4 regions of the Chryseobacterium capnotolerans genome follow, and region 1 is predicted to be linked to each of the others. Evidence: riboswitches for the same ligand, from Rfam matches in the RefSeq annotation. Region 1 holds a riboswitch; each other region holds the start of a gene.
The links. Region 1 has a riboswitch for cobalamin ahead of prpB (methylisocitrate lyase). Riboswitches for the same ligand answer to the same signal wherever they lie in the genome.
Positions count from the first base shown of each region.

Region 1 (4,560 bases):
CCCGGCCTGTTTCCAAAAGATATGGATGAGCCACCGGATCTGTATGATAGATTGCTTTATAGATTTCGCCTACATAGAAGAAACCTGCATGGCCTAAAGGAGACAACACCGCCCCAACCAATAAGATCCAGTAAACAGCTACCGAATACCATTTTCCGGTATCTTTAAAAAACTGGAAAACCAGCCATGTTGCCGGAAGCAGCAAAGGTCCTGTGAGTGCTCCGATTAAAGCTCCAAACATTAATCCTGGTGTTGAGCCTTCCAGCATCAAAGTAGCAAATTCAACATTCACCTGATCGGCATAGGTCTTTGAGAATAATGGATAATCAGCAGGATTCGGGTCAAAGCCGGCTACGAAAACATCACCGATAATCCAACATATAGATACCATAATAGCTGCTGCAAAACACCAATTTACTTTACTTGAATATTTCATAATTTAAAATCATTTTTTACTTTCACTTTCTTCATTATCTCTATTTTTCATGCTTTTGCGTATGGTAAAATAAATATTATTAAGAATCATTCTAAATAATTATTTATATTTGTGCAAAGCTAATCGGTAATACAGCTCATACAGGTATGTAGAAGGGAGTAAAAAGTCCGTAAAAAGGAGATTTCTAATTAAAATAAAAGCATAATGACAGTAAGAATCTATGATGATAAAATTGGAGGTACCCTCATTGAAAGAAAGTATCCTGATGTTTTTTTTCTGAATGACGGGGAAATCACAGAGTGTATTACGTCTCTGAAACCTCCTTATGGAAATGGTTTTTATCATGAGATCTGCTTTGAGAATGTTCACATTGGCTTTGGAAATGTCTCCCTTGAAAATAAAGTATTACTCTATTTTGAAGCTGACTTTGAGAGCGTTGAAATGCATTTTTCATTAAAAGGAAAAAGCGCTGCCCTTTCAGAAAATTTCAACAATAAAGTGTGTTTTGAAAGCTATCAGCACAATATCATTTATGCCCATCAGATGTCTGGCCAGATGGAATTCGACGGACATGAAATGCAGATCCTGGAAGTCAATTTAGCGCCCGCTTTTTTTAAAAAATTTCTTCCTGAAGACTCTGACCTGTTCAATACTTTCAGAAATGCTATTGAAAAACAACACTCATGTCTTATCAATCCGGACCATTGCAGGATCAACCTGGAAATGTATCAGGTACTAAACGACATCATCCATTGCGACAGAAAAGGGATTTTTAAAAGGATTTATCTTGAAGCTAAGGTTGCTGAACTCCTTCTGTTACAACTGGAACAGCTTTTTAAAAACGAATCTTCCCCCTCATCTCTTCCTAAAAAAGATGAAGATAAAATATATGCTGTGAGAGATTTTATTGTCAATAATCTCAGCACAACCTGTTCATTAATTGATCTTGCCCATCAGGTAGGTACGAATGAATTTACATTGAAAAAGGGCTTTAAAGAACTATTTGGAACTACTGTTTTCAATTTCTGGAACGACATGAAAATGGAAGAAGCGAAAAAAATGTTGCTTGAAGGACACTTGAACATCAATGAAATTTCCGATATTATCGGATATAAAAACCCAAGGCATTTTTCTTCAGCATTTAAGAGAAAGTACAATTTAATTCCAAGTAAACTTAAGAACACTAATGGAATAAGCAGCTAAATTCATTGATAATTCCAACTCATATTTGCTGATTCTCACCTCATCAAAATTTAAAATTTTCACTCTGGATTATATAGGCTTAATTGCTCTATTTTTAAATAACGAAAATTACTATAAAAGCACACCCTTTATTTTATTTCATTTAACATTGAGGCACATTTGTTAATGATTTGGTAATAATAAAACACTGTAAAAAGACTGATTTTTATCATATCGCCAAAAAACAAACCCCTACAAACAAAACATTATCAACTCATTACTGAAAATTAATTATTGTTTGCATAAAATATTTTGCCGTTCTCATAAAATGTCTATATTTACCACCAAGGAGTTCTTAACACCTTCTTTATCAACCGAAATTGGTAACACTTAGCTGTGTATTAAAAGGGAATCGTGTGCAAATCACGAACTGTCGCGCAACTGTAAGTAACAATAAAAAGGTTTTTATCAAATTCATATCCACTGTATGCTGCGGTATATGGGAAGGATGATAAAAACTGTTACAAGTCAGGAGACCTGCCTATTTCGAATTGACGATGCTTTCGCGATTTGAAGCTTATAGTCAGGTATGATACGGTATGGATAATGATATGATAACATAGTTTATCAACTTGTATTATTTTTTGAGATAGAGAGTAGCAGAACAGCAGGTTCTTCTATGAATCTACAGCTCACCCGTGTCCCCTTTCCATAATTTTTCTTTCTCACAAAAGACATCGTGAAGTTTACAAGAGCTTTTTATAGGGTTTAATCTATGTAAAAAGTTTAAAAATGTACCAAGCCAATCACAATTATGTATCCATGAGCAACAGATTTATGACAGTAGAAGTCTCATTCTGTGAAATTTCGAAAAGTTCTCTGTCTTCATGCTCATCAACAACTTATCTGATTTCTTCTGATCATTTTCTTTTTATCACCCAACAGCAGCTTAGCAACCCTTCTTTCTTATCACACAAATTTCAACTAAACCATAAATATTACAATGACTAAAAATGAAAACTGGAAGTCTACTGGTGCACAATTCCGGGAGGCCATGCAAAAAGAAAGTCCTCTTCAGATTGTAGGAGCCATCAATGCCAATCATGCATTACTGGCCAAACAAGCTGGCTTCAATGCCATTTATCTTTCAGGAGGCGGGGTTGCTGCCGGGTCTTTAGGAGTTCCGGATTTAGGAATCACTACACTGGAGGATGTGCTGATTGATATTCAAAGAATCACCAACGTTTGTGATCTACCTTTATTGGTAGATGTGGACACAGGATTTGGTCCGTCAGCATTCAACATCGCAAGAACAGTAAAATCATTGATCAAAGCAGGCGCAGCAGCTCTGCATATTGAGGATCAGGTAGGTGCAAAACGTTGCGGACACCGCCCGGGAAAAGAAATCGTAAGCAAAGGGGAAATGGTAGACCGATTAAAGGCTGCAGCTGATGCTCGTACAGACGAAAGCTTTGTAATCGGAGCCCGTACAGACGCTTTTGCGAATGAAGGGCTGGAAAAAACATTGGAAAGAGCCATTGCCTATAAGGAAGCTGGTGCTGATTTCATCTTCGCAGAAGCAGTTCCTGACCTAAGCTTTTATCAAAAATTTGTAGATGCTACAGGAATTCCTGTGCTAGCCAATATCACCGAGTTTGGAATGATTGATTTGTATACTGTTGATGAGCTAAAAGCCGCAGGTGTAGGATTGATCCTCTATCCTCTTTCAGCATTCCGTGCTGCGAATAAAGCAGCTTTGAATGTCTATGAACATATTCGTAAAGATGGAACTCAGGCCCATGTATTAGACACCATGCAGACCAGAGAAGAACTCTACCAAAGCATTGGATATCATGATTATGAACAAAAATTAGATAACCTTTTTAAACAAAATATTAGTAATGTCAACGAATAGCGAACCAACATTCAAGCCTAAGAAGAGCGTAGCCCTTTCAGGAGTAGCAGCAGGGAATACAGCCCTTTGCAGTGTAGGAAAAAGTGGAAATGATCTCCACTACAGAGGATATGACATCCTGGATCTGGCTGAAAAAGCAGAATTTGAAGAAGTAGCTTATCTTTTAATCTACGGTCAGCTGCCTACCGGAGCTCAGTTGAAAAATTATAAAGCCAAATTAAAATCTCTTCGAGGACTTCCGCATTCTGTAAGAAATATTTTAAAAAGTATTCCGGCAGCAGCGCATCCGATGGACGTGATGAGGTCTATGGTATCTGCTATTGGCAGTATTCAGCCTGAAAAAGATGATCACAATGTAGCCGGAGCAAGAGATATTGCAGATAAATTATTAGCTTCATTCAGTTCCGGACTTTTATACTGGTACCACTATACCCACAATGGTAAAGAAATCAATGTAGAAACAGACGACGATACTATTGGCGGACATTTCCTTAATCTGTTACATGGTAAAAAAGCTCCCGATTCCTGGGTAAAAGCTATGGAAATATCGCTTAACCTGTATGCTGAACATGAATTTAATGCCTCTACATTCACGGCTCGTGTTATTGCCGGAACTTCTTCAGATTTTTATTCATGTATTACAGGAGCCATTGGAGCTTTAAGAGGGCCAAAACACGGTGGTGCCAATGAAGTGGCATTCGAAATCCAGAGCCGTTACAATTCACCTGATGAAGCTGAAGCAGATATCCGTCAGCGTATTGCCAATAAGGAAGTGATTATCGGATTCGGACATCCGGTTTACACGATTTCGGATCCTAGAAACGTAGTGATTAAAAAAGTAGCTAAGCAACTTTCTGAGGAAGCCGGAGATATGCTGTTGTATAATATTGCTGAAAGACTGGAAACCATTATGTGGGAAGAAAAGAAAATGTTCCCGAATCTGGATTGGTTTTCCGCAGTATCTTATCATCTAATGGGAGTACCTACTCTTATGTTTACTCCATTATTCGTTATTTCCAGAGTCACA
Region 1 covers NZ_CP065589.1:1,332,228-1,336,787, reverse strand. The annotation lists gene H5J24_RS06185 (DUF6796 family protein) at 1-436, opposite strand, end outside; gene H5J24_RS06180 (helix-turn-helix domain-containing protein) at 641-1,639, shown strand; cobalamin riboswitch at 1,983-2,177, shown strand; gene prpB (methylisocitrate lyase) at 2,622-3,533, shown strand; gene prpC (bifunctional 2-methylcitrate synthase/citrate synthase) at 3,520-4,560, shown strand, end outside.

Region 2 (4,560 bases), 1.9 Mb from region 1:
CACGCACACATCAGAAACATCATTGCTTCTAAATACGGGCAAGAGGTTGCTAATGAGGTTTCTATCCTTTACGGAGGTTCTGTGAAACCTGATAATGCGAAGGAAATCTTCTCTCAGCCTGATATTGACGGAGGTCTTATCGGAGGTGCTGCTTTGAAATTAGAGGATTTCTCTAAGATTATTGAGGCTTTCAACTAATATTGAGACGAATAATATACATATAAAAGCCCCTGAAATTTATTTTCAGGGGCTTTTTATTATAGGTTTTGGCTAAAGTCAATGGATATTAATTTCTCATTTAAATGGACTAAAGCCCATTTCTATTGAACCATTCAAATGATATACAATAAAAAACGGCGGAATAAATTCCGCCGTTTTCCGTTAAAAAAATCTAATTATTGAATATCGACTATATACATAGTTCCTTTGTCAACCTTCCCGGTTTTAGGAAGGATTTTAGCTTTTGGGTTTCCGCTTCCGTCGTCTACTACTCCAAAATCATCATCATTGAAAACAGCCAGTTTATTATTTCCTAAATAAACAATTCCTTCAAATTTATCATGTTCATAACCAAGCTTTGCAACAAGGTCTACAGCTAATTTTTTAGTCACAGGCTTAATTCCTGCGTTGGTAAGCTCATCCCAGGTACATTGCTCCAAAGCTTTTCCATTTACTTTCATTCCGTCTACGGCCGCAAGATCAGTTCCGGTTACATCTGTTGCATCACTTAGGTTGATTCTGTATACCTTTTTAATTCCACCCTGTGTTCCGAAGTTACCATCTCTTTCAATAACAAGGAATTCATTATTCCCCAATGCTGTAATATCACAAACCGAATCAGAAGCTCCGCCATCCTGTTTATAAATATATTGTTTCGTTTGCCCTGTAATAATATCGAAAGTTACAATTCTGGTTAAAGTCGTATTAGTTGCCAAAGCTTTTGAAGGAACCAACATCATCGATTGCATTGTTCCTACCAATGTTTTTCCGTCTGGAGTAATGCAAAGCCCTTCCATTCCTCTGTTCGCTCTTCTTTTTGCTAAAACAGCGGGTAATTTTCTAGTTCCTGTATTTACACCCATTGGGCTTATCCTTTCCATCTCCACTCCATCTGCATTGTAATGAACTATATGTGGACCATATTCATCAGAAACCCAGAATGTACCATCAGGTGCCGCTACAATGCTTTCACTGTCTAAACCATATTTATCCGTACCCAACTCATTTCCTGCTTCATCATAGGCTACTTCACCCGTGCTTCCCATTCCTAAAGGGTTTGGAAGCCCTGTGATAGGCTGACCGGATGGGTTTTTAAGTTTAATATATTTAATCACTTCCACCTTTCCTTCAGCATTAATTTTAAAATGCATAATAGTAGGCGTAAAATTAGGTGCTAAAAACTTCTTCCCGCTCTTATAATCGGTATTGGGGCCACGGTCTGTAATAACATAAAACTCACCTTTTCTTGTGGGATGAGCTGCCGCTCCGGATCCGAATCCACCATTAATGACATCTACTCCATTTATTGTTGCCAGTTTTGAAAATGGAAACTCCTGCGGAAGTTTAGAATAATTAATATCTGGATTATTCATATTGTTGTCATCATCTTTGCATGACCACAATGCAGCCATCATCAAAGCAGATAATAGTATTCTTTTCATAGTAACTTTTATGGCGCGAAAGTATAAATTGATTGTAAACTGATCTTGAATACAATGATAATTGTATTTTAACAATAGAATACTAAGATGAATTCAATATAAACAATGAAATACCCTATTTGATTCGGGAAATCAAAAACAAAGTAGCAATTCATTATCAATCAACAAAATCCATCATCAGAAAACACTGAAACCTGATCTATAATTCACAAAACAGATATCAAAATTTATATGATATATTTGCACCGTTTTTAAGGTTGAACACTGTTCACAATAGGGAATCAAGTGAGAATATTATTTAAATCTTGAGCTGTACCCGCAACTGTAAGCTGTTTTACCTATAGCTATTAATAATACCACTGGGCTAGGATCCGGGAAGGTTGGCTATAGGATGCGAGCCAGGAGACCTGCCTTAAATACACATTTAGTTTCAGGCTGAAGATCATCCTGTAGATAAATAAGTTTCGGGAATAAAACTTTAATTTAATTATATTATGAGAAAAATCTATCTTTTTTTCTTACTGCTTTGTACGCAGTTTTTCTTTGCCCAGTTTACAGAAAACGACATTAAGTTTTGGGTGGGAACCGGTTCTAAAAAGGCTTATTTCATTGCTGATTTCAATGATAATAATACTCCTAAATCTTATGCATGGGGCTATCGTTTTGATGATGATAATTTAACAGCCGAAGACATGATCAATGCGATTGTGGCTGCAGAACCTAAAATAGAGGCTGACATTCCTTCAGGATTTCTACACAGTTTCAAATATAATCACCATACTCCAAGTACTGATGATTACTGGATTACCTGGACCGGGTCAACTGCCGGAAATATGTCCAATCAAAATAATGGTGTAGGGTATACGGCTTTAACAGACGGGCTGTGGTTTGGCATTACTTATGGTCTTGATTTCATCGACACACCACCATCAACTCCGGTACCAGCCTACAGTTCTCAATGGTACACCTTATCCCAAATCACCAATTGGATAGGAACAGGAAACAATAAAAGCCTTGTTGTTGTAGATTTCGGAACCAATAATTCAAGTGGAAAAGCTAATTCCTTCGTTTTTGGAATTCAATATAACGGCAGTATCACAGCGGAACAAGCTCTACAGCTTATCCAGTCACAGGCTGCTTATTTCAATTTTACTTCCAACAATAATCAGGTTTCCAGTTTATCATTAAATACGTTCTCTGGAAACACCTCTGGAACAGAAAGATGGAAGTTATATGCCGGAAAAGACCTTTCAAGCTGGCAAAAAAGACTGATCTGAGTCAGATCCAATTAAGTAACAATACATGGCTGGGATTAAGCTTTGGAGAAAGAAGTCCTTTCACTCCTACTGAAGCAAATAATGCGACATTGTCTGTTGCCTCTGTATATAAGAAAGCATCATTCAACATTTATCCTAATCCAACAAGTGATTTCATTCAGATTGAAACTTCTGAAAATATCAGAGAGATTAATATCTATTCTTCTTTGGGACAAAAAGTAATGGCTTCACAGGAAACAAAAATTAATGTTAAGTCTTTAAAATCCGGGGTCTATTGGGTTGAGATTAAGACCAAAAGTGGTTCTACGGTGCATAAGATTGTGAAGAAGTAAGAAAGGGGAATGATTGAACCACCCCGTCAAATCTTCGATTTGACACCCCTTCGGAGGAGGGGAATTATCACGTCTTCAATTGTTATTTTCTTCGTAATAGTAATTCACTATGAAATATATAATAAAAATTCGTGCAGCGGTGGCTAAAACAAAAAACGCATCCCGATTGGGATGCGTTTTTCATGATGATTATACAATCAATTATTTTTTCTCTGCTCTTTGAAGAACTTCATCTACCATTCCGTAGCTCTTAGCTTCTTCAGAAGTCATCCAGTAATCTCTGTCAGAAGATTTCTCAACCCATTCGTAAGTTTGTCCTGAATGGTGAGCGATGATGTCATAAAGCTCCTGCTTTAACTTCAACATCTCTCTTAAGTTGATCTCCATATCAGAAGCTACTCCCTGAGCACCTCCTGAAGGCTGGTGAATCATTACTCTTGAGTGCTTCAGCGCAGAACGCTTTCCTTTTTCTCCGGCAACCAACAATACAGCTCCCATTGAAGCAGCCATCCCCGTACAGATTGTTGCTACATCAGGTTTAATGATCTGCATGGTGTCATAAATACCTAATCCTGCATATACGCTACCACCAGGAGAATTGATATAGATCTGAATATCTTTAGAAGGGTCTGCACTTTCTAAGAATAGAAGCTGAGCAGTAACGATATTCGCTACCTGATCGTCAATTCCTGTTCCAAGGAAGATAATTCTGTCCATCATCAAACGGGAGAAAACGTCCATCTGAGCAACGTTTAATCTTCTTTCTTCCATGATGTACGGAGTTAAGTTCGTTGGGCCATACATTCCCATATACTGATCGGTAGCCAAACCGTTGTTTCCTAAATGTTTTACAGAGAAATCTCTGAATTCCTTTTTAATGTCCATATTTGTATTATGTATTATTTTAATAATATTTTCGATGTTTAAATTACAATATTTATTCCTAAAATTTTATAGGACTTTTTGTCATAGAATACTGACTCCTTTTGTCTTTAAACTATCTTTTTCTATTGACATAGATTCCTTTAATCGGGGAATATTCAATAATATTACTTAATCTGATAGAAGCTTGTTTCAGCAGAGTGATTTTTTTAATCAGCTCATAATATTTTACTTCATCAGTGCTGCTGTATTGGTCCAGTTCCTTCGCTGTTTCTGTAATCAGATAATCAATATATCTGTATTTGTGCAGTAAAACATCCCCTTGAATCTGATCTGCAACTTTATCTCCATAATTAGGCGGATAAATATTTCTTGATGCCCAGTTTTCCAGTTCGTCCAGCGGCATCA
Region 2 covers NZ_CP065589.1:3,192,060-3,196,619, forward strand. The annotation lists gene tpiA (triose-phosphate isomerase) at 1-198, shown strand, start outside; gene H5J24_RS15230 (esterase-like activity of phytase family protein) at 396-1,661, opposite strand; cobalamin riboswitch at 1,899-2,090, shown strand; gene H5J24_RS15235 (hypothetical protein) at 2,156-2,938, shown strand; gene H5J24_RS15240 (T9SS type A sorting domain-containing protein) at 2,884-3,270, shown strand; gene clpP (ATP-dependent Clp endopeptidase proteolytic subunit ClpP) at 3,472-4,155, opposite strand; gene dnaG (DNA primase) at 4,268-4,560, opposite strand, start outside.
Region 2: linked by a shared signal. The riboswitch ahead of H5J24_RS15235 (hypothetical protein) and the one ahead of prpB (methylisocitrate lyase) in region 1 are both predicted to bind cobalamin.

Region 3 (4,560 bases), 300 kb from region 1:
TAAAAGTATTATCAGACCTTATTCCGATACCTAGTTATACGGTAATTATTCTGTGTTTTTTCTTTCCTTTTTTTCTGATAAAATGTGGAGATACCACCTTAATGTCTATTAAAGGAACAGATCTGGTAACTGGAATTTCCCAGCAAACAATGAATGAACGGATGAAAGAAAACCTGAAGAAAAGCTCTCCGTTTGGCTCTGCTTTCGGAAATGATTCAGGTGATAAATCTTCAAATTCCGATTCTGAATACTCACCATTGAACGAATCCAACAATAAAAAAGAGAAAGAAAATATTCCGCCAAGCCCGATTATTATCATCGCTTTTCTGGCAGCTATTGTTGGGATTATCATTCAAGTCATAAAAAGTATTAAGAAGAAATACATGTATCACATTGCCATTTCTTTAGTAGGACTTATCTCTTTACTGGCTTTCTATTTAACCTTCCAATCAAAAATGGAAGGATTAGGAAACAATCAGGTTGGAATGGGATTAGGCGGCGGAGTGACCATCAGCTATGGTTTTGGAACAGCTTTTTATGTATGTGGAGCTTTATTTCTTGTTGTACTGTTATTCTTCGGGGTATTTTCTTATTACCTTAAAAATGATCCGAAAGCTATTTATAATTCATCTAATCAGAAGTCAGAATCTTAATACAAGATTTGTAGATGAAAAACTATTTTAATATGGACAAGATATATCGATCATTATTTTTAATTGGTATTTTCAGTATTTCACCTTTTATGAGTGCACAGCAGAAAATACCCAATCCGGCACAAAAATTCAGTACGTTAAAAATTGATGATATTTCAAAGGAAAACCTGATTGTACCTACTTATGAGACCCTGGTTTCCTATGCCAAAAAAAAGCAGCCAATCAATGGGATATTTTACACCGTAGGACATGATAAAGACAACAATAAACATATTGCTGAGCTGAGAGACAAAGCTGACAACCCTATTCCATTAACGACTTATGAATTCAAGGACGGAATAATCAGCCTTATTCTGACGGGTAAAAAAGATACACAGAAGTATACAAGAACAACTGAAAATGCAGGATATACCCAACAGTTTTCTAACTCATTTCAGACCCAAGTTAACTTCTACAAAAATGGTTCAATTCATACCATAAGACATTTTGGATACGGAGTAAAAGCTGCCGGTTATCCGCGAGGAATATGGTACGCTTATGCTGAAGACGGAACATTACTACAAAAAATAGACCATGACTCTCCTTTCAGGATGAATTTTTACGATGTTCTGGCTATAGCGGATTCATATGGATCTCCCTTTATAGGTATTTATAGAGCTTTTAATGACATTCATTCCTATTGGTATATTTTACTTTCTCCACATCCAGAAGACAGAACGACAAAAGAGAGAACCCTATTGGTAGACGATAAAACAGGGCAAATAATATACAGTATCGTCGATGGACAAAAAAAGTATTTGAAAACCAAAGCCTATGATAAACTAAATCTCAGTAAAGAATCTCTGGAATGGTTACAGGAGAATGACAAGTATTATATTCCTGATGATGAATTTTATAAATTATTCAGAGTATATTGATAATTTCAATAAATACATTTTTATTTTACCCATCCAAAAAGCATTAAATTTATATATTTGGGAATCTAAAATTTGTTAAGATGATTTCAGTAAACAAAGCATTGTACCTGTCTGCTTTCAGTATTTTTTCTTTAGCCTTCGTTAAAGGGCAAAACAAAGTTCCTTTTGGTGTTGTAAAAGCTGAAGAAGGATATGCCAATGTACGTGTACATAAAGACAACTACAGAAAAATTGTAGATAAGATCCGTATGCGTAAAGGGGATGTATTTGTTTATGTAAAACCTGCTCCGGGAGAAACGGAATGGATCTGGATCAAATATCCTGAAAAGCAGGATGATGACAAACCATTTGTACGATATGAAACTCTTGACAAAGAAGGAATGGTTAACAAAGAACGTATTGCCTTTGTGGATCAGCTTCCCGCTTATACTCCTTCTAAATCTAAAAACGGAAGATCATTGATCTTCACTGATAATTCTGATCCCAAAATTCCTACTGCACAAAGAAGTAAAGTGGTTATTGATGTTTACCCATCCAATGCCGGTTACCGTAAAAAGGAAAAAGATTCAGAAGGAAAGCTTCTTACAATTGATAAAGTTAAACCGTGGGGAATTGGCAACGACCTTCCTGAAGGAATGACTGAAATCAAATCTATCAGACTTCAGCAGCCCGGAAGAGGTTCTGTTTTTGTAAGAGAAGCCATCAAAAATATGTTCCAGCCCACTATGGACTTTAACAATATAGGAGTAACCTCCCTGGACAATGACAACATTTTCCTTTATATGATCAATGGTTCGGGGAATATAGATATACCACTTTATGGACGATCAAAAAGGGAAGAGTAATCAGTCAGATTATTTATCATAATCCGGAATAAATTCATTATTTTTGCACCGAAAAAGTTTAGGCTTATTCATCACAGAAACTGGTTCTGCATAACCGCAGATTAAAAGGGAACCGTGTGAAAATCACGGACTGTCGCGCAACTGTAAGTAACTGAAATCTTTATCAAAAGATCCACTGTGCGAGGCATGGGAAGGAGATAAATGATGTTACAAGTCAGGAGACCTGCCGCTTTCTTAAACAAGAAACTTTCGCGATTTGAAGTTTTATTGATCTGATGGATTGTTTCAGGGATTTCCAATGTTCCTGTCATTATTCTGTTGTTTTGATATTATTTCATTTCGCCTTATTTAATAATGAAATATGACTACAGAAGAAAGAATTGAAGCTGCCGAAACCAGAATCTTTAAAGCGGTTTTCCCTAACACAACCAATCATTACGATACTCTTTTCGGAGGTACTGCTATGCAGCTTATGGATGAAGTAGCCTTTATTGCTGCGACCCGTTTCGCAAGAAAAAGAGTGGTAACTGTAAGTAGTGACAAAATCGATTTTAAAAAACCAATTCCTGCCGGAACGATTGTAGAACTGATCGGAAAAGTTTCATACGTTGGAAAGACAAGTATGAAAGTAAGCGTTGAAATCTACACAGAGCAGATGTACTCTTATGAGAGAGAAAAAGCCATCGTAGGTGACTTTACTTTTGTTGCAATTGATGAATTCAAGAAACCAATCCAGATACTATAAATAAAAAAGTTTCGGGCGGCCAAAGGCCGCCCGAAACTCATTATAATATGTCTTGTTTGCTAAACTCTGGATAAAATATTCCTGTTTTCACTGATTTCAGAAAAGCTAAACAAACGGCTTCTATTGATTATAGGAGAAACAATAAAATCCAGTCATCAGCTTTTTATTTGAGATTATTTTAAAACTTTTTCAGTTTCCAGGCTTCTGCTCAACAGCAGTTCAAAAGCTTCTCCCATTTCATCTGATGCTCTCGTAATGACAGTTTCCAGCATATTCCTGATCTGCTTTTCAGTAACACCTGCTTCTGTCCAGCTTTTTCCTGAAGTATGAGAATTCAGAATAAAAGGCATAATTCTATCGATAGAACATGCAAAAATAGCATCCGGAGTCGCTTCTTCCTCAAATTCAAGCCATAGATTGAAGAATTCAGAACGTAGAGGTTCATCCAGAATTCCAAAGATTTTCTGGGCAGACACTTTTTCTCTTTCAAACTTTCCTATCATAGCGACTTCATCAAAAAGGAAAGTATCTCCTGCTTCAATTTCCACAAGGTCATGAATGGAAAGCATTCTTATGACTCTTAACAAATCTATATCTGCACGGTTTTTAGCATAAGGATAAAGGATTTGTGCCAAAATAATGATTTGCCAGGAGTGCTCTGCTGTGTTCTCTCTTCTTGAATCATCTGCATTATAATTTCTTCTCTGTACATTTTTCAGGGCATCTACAGCCAGGATAAAATCAATTTCTTTCTGAATTTTCATTTTACTTTTCTCTATTGTATTGATCTGATGGATATACCTTCGTTCTGGTAGTCCATTTATTATTTTTCTTTTCTTTTATAATGACTTTCACATAGCCTTCTTCACTGCTGTCTTCTTCCTTTTCAAGCACCTTATCAAGTCCCTTATTAGGAATTACTTCAAATTCTGTGGTGAAAAGTCGGCAGCAGCCATCCTTTCCAAAGGTAATAATGCGCTTGCGAACCGGATCTGTTTCAAAAAAATCAAAATTATCTGATCCTAGTTCTGTAAGCTCTTTACTTTTCACAAAAGCCATTCTGGTACTATTAAATACATACACATCATAAGATGCCGAACTGTAATTTCCCATATTTCCATTTCTTATGGCCAGATCTTCAGTTCCGTCAAAATTAAAATCACCAAAGATTAAAGGGCTTTGTTCCTTTGCTAAAGGGATCATTTTTCCACGCTGCAGTCTCTGCCCCTTTCCAAGATGTAAAACCAGATTATCTGATGTAAAGGTTTGTACTTTGCTGTTTTTATTATCAAATAATTCCACTGTTCCCTTCTCCATACACTGATCATCAAAACAATTGTTGATATGAATAATGGCATTATAGTTTTTTGAAGCATCTTTTACCTCAAACTGGTACTGCC
Region 3 covers NZ_CP065589.1:1,027,991-1,032,550, reverse strand. The annotation lists gene H5J24_RS04775 (hypothetical protein) at 1-653, shown strand, start outside; gene H5J24_RS04770 (hypothetical protein) at 686-1,570, shown strand; gene H5J24_RS04765 (hypothetical protein) at 1,651-2,415, shown strand; cobalamin riboswitch at 2,480-2,660, shown strand; gene H5J24_RS04760 (acyl-CoA thioesterase) at 2,777-3,160, shown strand; gene H5J24_RS04755 (HD domain-containing protein) at 3,334-3,924, opposite strand; gene H5J24_RS04750 (XAC2610-related protein) at 3,926-4,560, opposite strand, start outside.
Region 3: linked by a shared signal. The riboswitch ahead of H5J24_RS04760 (acyl-CoA thioesterase) and the one ahead of prpB (methylisocitrate lyase) in region 1 are both predicted to bind cobalamin.

Region 4 (4,560 bases), 2.3 Mb from region 1:
AAACATTCGGGTTGATCTCGGAATAAATATTTCTGAAATAGGTTCCTTTGGTATAATCAAAGAAATCAAGGGTGCATTTATTGCTTCCCATATTTCCTTCGTTCAATACGTAGAATCCTTTTATTTTTGTTTTCTCAACGGGATTAAGCCCTTCCACTACTTCCATGGGAATAATGACATCATCGGTACGACATGAAACAAGGGCAATTAATGTCAAAAACAGAAAATAAATATTTAGTTTTCTCATAAGGTGAAATTTAAAGTGAGTCTAAAGTTTCTTCCCGGCATAGGATAATTGAGTACCACATCATAATATTGGTTGAAAACATTGTTCATTTCAAGGTTTATTTTAAAAGGATGTCCCGCAAGGTTTAGTTTTCTCTGGACAGAAAGGTCTAGGTATACCAGGGCTGAATATAGTTATAGCGGATATTATCCTGCTGTCCGTCATATCTTTCTCCCACATAGATTGTACTGTAATTAAAACTCCAGTCTTTATAATCTGCCATCAGGGTAAAAGATCCGCTGTGCCTTGGTGTATAAGGAATTTGCTCCCCATAATAGGTTTCTTTAAATCCTTTAGTAATGGTTTTATCTTTAGCACTCTGGTAGGTATAAGCCAATAATGGTCTAAGTTTCACCTTTCCAAGCATTAATTCCGCTTGAACATTTACGTCTGCTCCCATAATTTCAACCTTTCCAAGATTGAGCATCATCCAGCGGAACATATTGGTTGTTGGGATGGCCACAATCTTATCTGTCACTTTGTTATAATACCCATCTACTTTTATATAAAGTCCTTTGAATAAAGATCTATCATATTTTTTCTGATAAGTAAAACCTACATCATACTGGTGGGTAAATTCCGGTTTAAGAAAAGTATTACCAACACTGGTATAATACAGGTCATTAAAGGTGGGTAGTCTAAAGATATTTTTATAGAAAGCTCTTAGGGTAAGTTCAGGTATTGAAGCGGGCTGATAGCTCATGAAGAAAGCAGGTGTCCATTCTCTTCTGTCATCAGGTTTGAAATTCATTTTTACCTTTTCTGAAGTAAATGTCCCTAACAGGCTTCCTAAGAATTTAAATCTGTTCCACTGATAGGTAGTAGCCAATGCAACCAGGGTTGTATAACGGGTAGGATAAGAGAAATTATACAAATCAGCATCAAGGGTATTGTATTGGAAATCTCCGTTCAAACTGACATCCCAATTAGGAGTAATTGAATATAGATTGGAAGAGGAAACATAGACCTCGCGTTGAATATAAGTATTGATGGCAGGCATTGCAGACTGAGACAATACAGTATCATTAAAATAAGTGTAATCATAAGCAAACTTTGCCTTCAGTTGAGTTTCAAGCTTAGGAAACAGCTTTTTTCTGAAATTGGCCTGTACAAAATAATTCTCATCAAGCATTCTTGCCCCTCTTGCTTTAAAACGGTTCTTCACGATAGGTGCCGGAATACCACGGTTTGAAATATACCCATAACCACGGATATTCCAGCTTCCGTTGTTCAGAGTTCCATTCACAGATGTTTCAAACCGTTTTGCTTTAATGTCGGAATCATATCTTTTGGAAATGGTATCAGAAGCAGTGGCTCCATTGGGATATTTTCTTCCATAACGAAATTTATAAAGACCATCACTCTGGAGAAACTCTGCACTGAAACTGGCTGCTATCCGTTTTGATATCTTCTGTTCTAACCGGAATGAAGGATTAAATAAATCAATGGAAGCACTTTTTGCTCTTATGGTAAGATTGGTTTTTCTGTTTCCTGTGAATACTGGTGTTTTAGGCTGTAAATAGATTGATCCTGATGACCCGAAGTCTTTGGCAGGTTGGAAGATCTCACTTTTCTGACCATTGTACAAAGAAATTTCTTCCAGATCATCCAAAGAATATCTTCCCAGGTCCACCTGTCCGTTTTGGGCATTTCCCAATTGAATTCCATCATAGAAAACGCCTACATGCTGGCTTCCCATACTTCGTATATTGACTGTTTTCATACCACCCATGCCACCATAATCTTTAATCTGAACACCGGAAAAATATCGTAAAGCATCAGCAACAGAATGACTGTTGAGCCTTTCGAGTTCTTCACCCTGTAAGACCTGTGCAGGGATGATTTCTTTAAAGTTCTTCTTGTAAATATTGACAGTCTTTATGGTTTCCCCTTTAATGCTGTCTTTTTTCCTGGTTTGGGAAGATAGAATTTGAGAGGTTAACACGAATACCGTGAAAACAATTGTATGGAATTGAAATGTAGTTAGTTTTGCTACCATTAGCTCATTCATGGATCATGATGACGCAAATGGATATAAGAAAAGCAACGACAAAGCACAGCTGTCACTGCACAGAATCATTGTTGTCCTAAGCTTTATTCCACGAAAGCGTCAAACGTTTATTATTTCTGGCAGGTCTTCTGACTTACTCCATTTTTGAAATCCTTCCCATTCCTAAAAACAGTGGATGCATTTTTCAAAAACTTTGGTGCGGAGCTTACAGCAGCGGGTCTGTTCCGGATTTTCACCGGATTCCCTTTTAAGAGCTTATTATGGCTCACCAAATTCCGGCAAAGATATAAAATTCCCACCAGATACGATGTCATGCAGAATAAAATGATTATCAATCAATAAACATGAAAAATCCCGCTACATTGTAACGGGATGTAAATAATAATTTTTTATTGAATTCCACTGTTTTTATCAATGATTATTTTTTCACAAATTCACGATCGCTCAGTGTTTTCATAAACAGGATAAGATTAGTCTTTTCTTGCTCTGTGAGAGGAATTCTGTTTTTATTATTTTTAAAGACAGGATCAAGATTATCGGCATCCAAAACACCTTTATCGAAATAATCCAGAACAGCCTTTAAAGTCGGAAATTGTCCAAAACTTCCGTAAGGAGCTGTGTATTCTACATTTCGTAAAGAAGGAACCCGAAAACTCATATAATCTTCCTGAATACCAGTAACTCTTCCACGCCCTGCTTCATTGGTATCCGGATTTAAGGGAAATCCTATATTTCTAAAACTTTGATCGGTAAACAATTCCGTACTATGGCAACTCACACATTTCTGTTGAAAAGTCTGATATCCCAGGGCCTCGTTTTCCGTGAAAGTTTCTCCTTCTTTTCTTTTTACCTTATCATATTTACTATTGGCAGAAATCAGAGTGTACTCATATTGAGCAATACTTTTATAAATCCTTTCAGCAGTAATAGTTTCGTCTCCAAATGCTTTTCGGAACAGATCTTTATACATCATATCATCCCTTATTTTCCCTATCACCTCCAGAATAGAAGAACCCATTTCTTCATGAGTGATAATAGGAACCAGGGGTTGATTTTCCAATTGAAGAATATTGCCATCCCAATTATAAAACTTCATAAACAGCATGTTCTGAATAGCCGGCACATTTCGTAATCCTACTCTATTCTGAATTCCTATTCCCTGTGCATTATTATCGGCAAAGGCATTTTCCTGTATATGACAACTAGAGCAGGAAATACTATTATCTGTACTTAGCCTTTTCTCATTAAATAATTTTTTCCCCAACTCTATCCCATATTTTGTAGGACTGTTAGAGTTCACCGAATTATTTAGTTCCGGAAATCCAGACGGAATATTGAGTGAAATTTGTGGATTATCGTCAGAAATAGGCTCATAACGATCATTATTACATGATATTAACAGAATAAGAATCACTAAAATATTTAATCCTTTTTTCATTGCAGCAGAGTAGAGTCTAATTTTCAACACTGCTCACTGAAAACATTCCGGAAATATCACTTGAACCGTTACCACCGAGGTTATCAACAAATTTTACCATTTGGTTAGCAGTATGAATATTCGGAGTGGCATTGCCATCTGATCCTGTTCCCGTAACCAATACAATCGTATTAATTTTGCCCGTCAACAGCTTATCAAAATCTGCTTTAATAATAATTTTAGGAGCTTTGTTATCCACAATCGCATGTTGAGAAAGATCTAAAGTAACATCTCTATACGCATCTACTCCCTGGGTAAAATTACCTTCTGATCCTTTTATAGTACTCCCTGTGTGGATAGACATCTGTTTGTTATCCGTTCCATAGAAACCTTCGATTTTTGTAAAACGATAACCAGCTCCCCACTCCCACATCATTTGGGTATCATTGGCACCTGCGGTAGCATAAAACTTTGGAAACTTCACCTGATCCAAAACATTCAGATCTTTTTTACTCCTAGTCCGAATTTGATTTTTTTATACTCTCCGGCAGGGATATTGCTCAGTAAATAACGAAGCGTTTCCGGTTTTGATTGGTCAATCACTGTAGCACCTTGATCCAGGTCATTAACTTTATAAGGAACTTCATTCCCATCTGCTTTTACCAGTCGAATATTACTTATTACATATTTCAATTCTGAAAAATGGTGAACCTGTCCTTCTGCTGAGGTATTGGTTGTAGCTGTACCAGAAGTGGATCCTCCAAGAACAATCGTTTCATTTTTAAACGTATTCTTAAATTCAAGGGTAACATTATTGGCAACAGGATTATCATCGCTGTTCTGGCA
Region 4 covers NZ_CP065589.1:4,408,016-4,412,575, forward strand. The annotation lists gene H5J24_RS21210 (YncE family protein) at 1-247, opposite strand, end outside; gene H5J24_RS21215 (TonB-dependent receptor plug domain-containing protein) at 396-2,297, opposite strand; cobalamin riboswitch at 2,399-2,585, opposite strand; gene H5J24_RS21220 (cytochrome-c peroxidase) at 2,716-3,735, opposite strand; gene H5J24_RS21225 (MbnP family protein) at 3,752-4,198, opposite strand; gene H5J24_RS21230 (MbnP family protein) at 4,213-4,560, opposite strand, start outside.
Region 4: linked by a shared signal. The riboswitch ahead of H5J24_RS21215 (TonB-dependent receptor plug domain-containing protein) and the one ahead of prpB (methylisocitrate lyase) in region 1 are both predicted to bind cobalamin.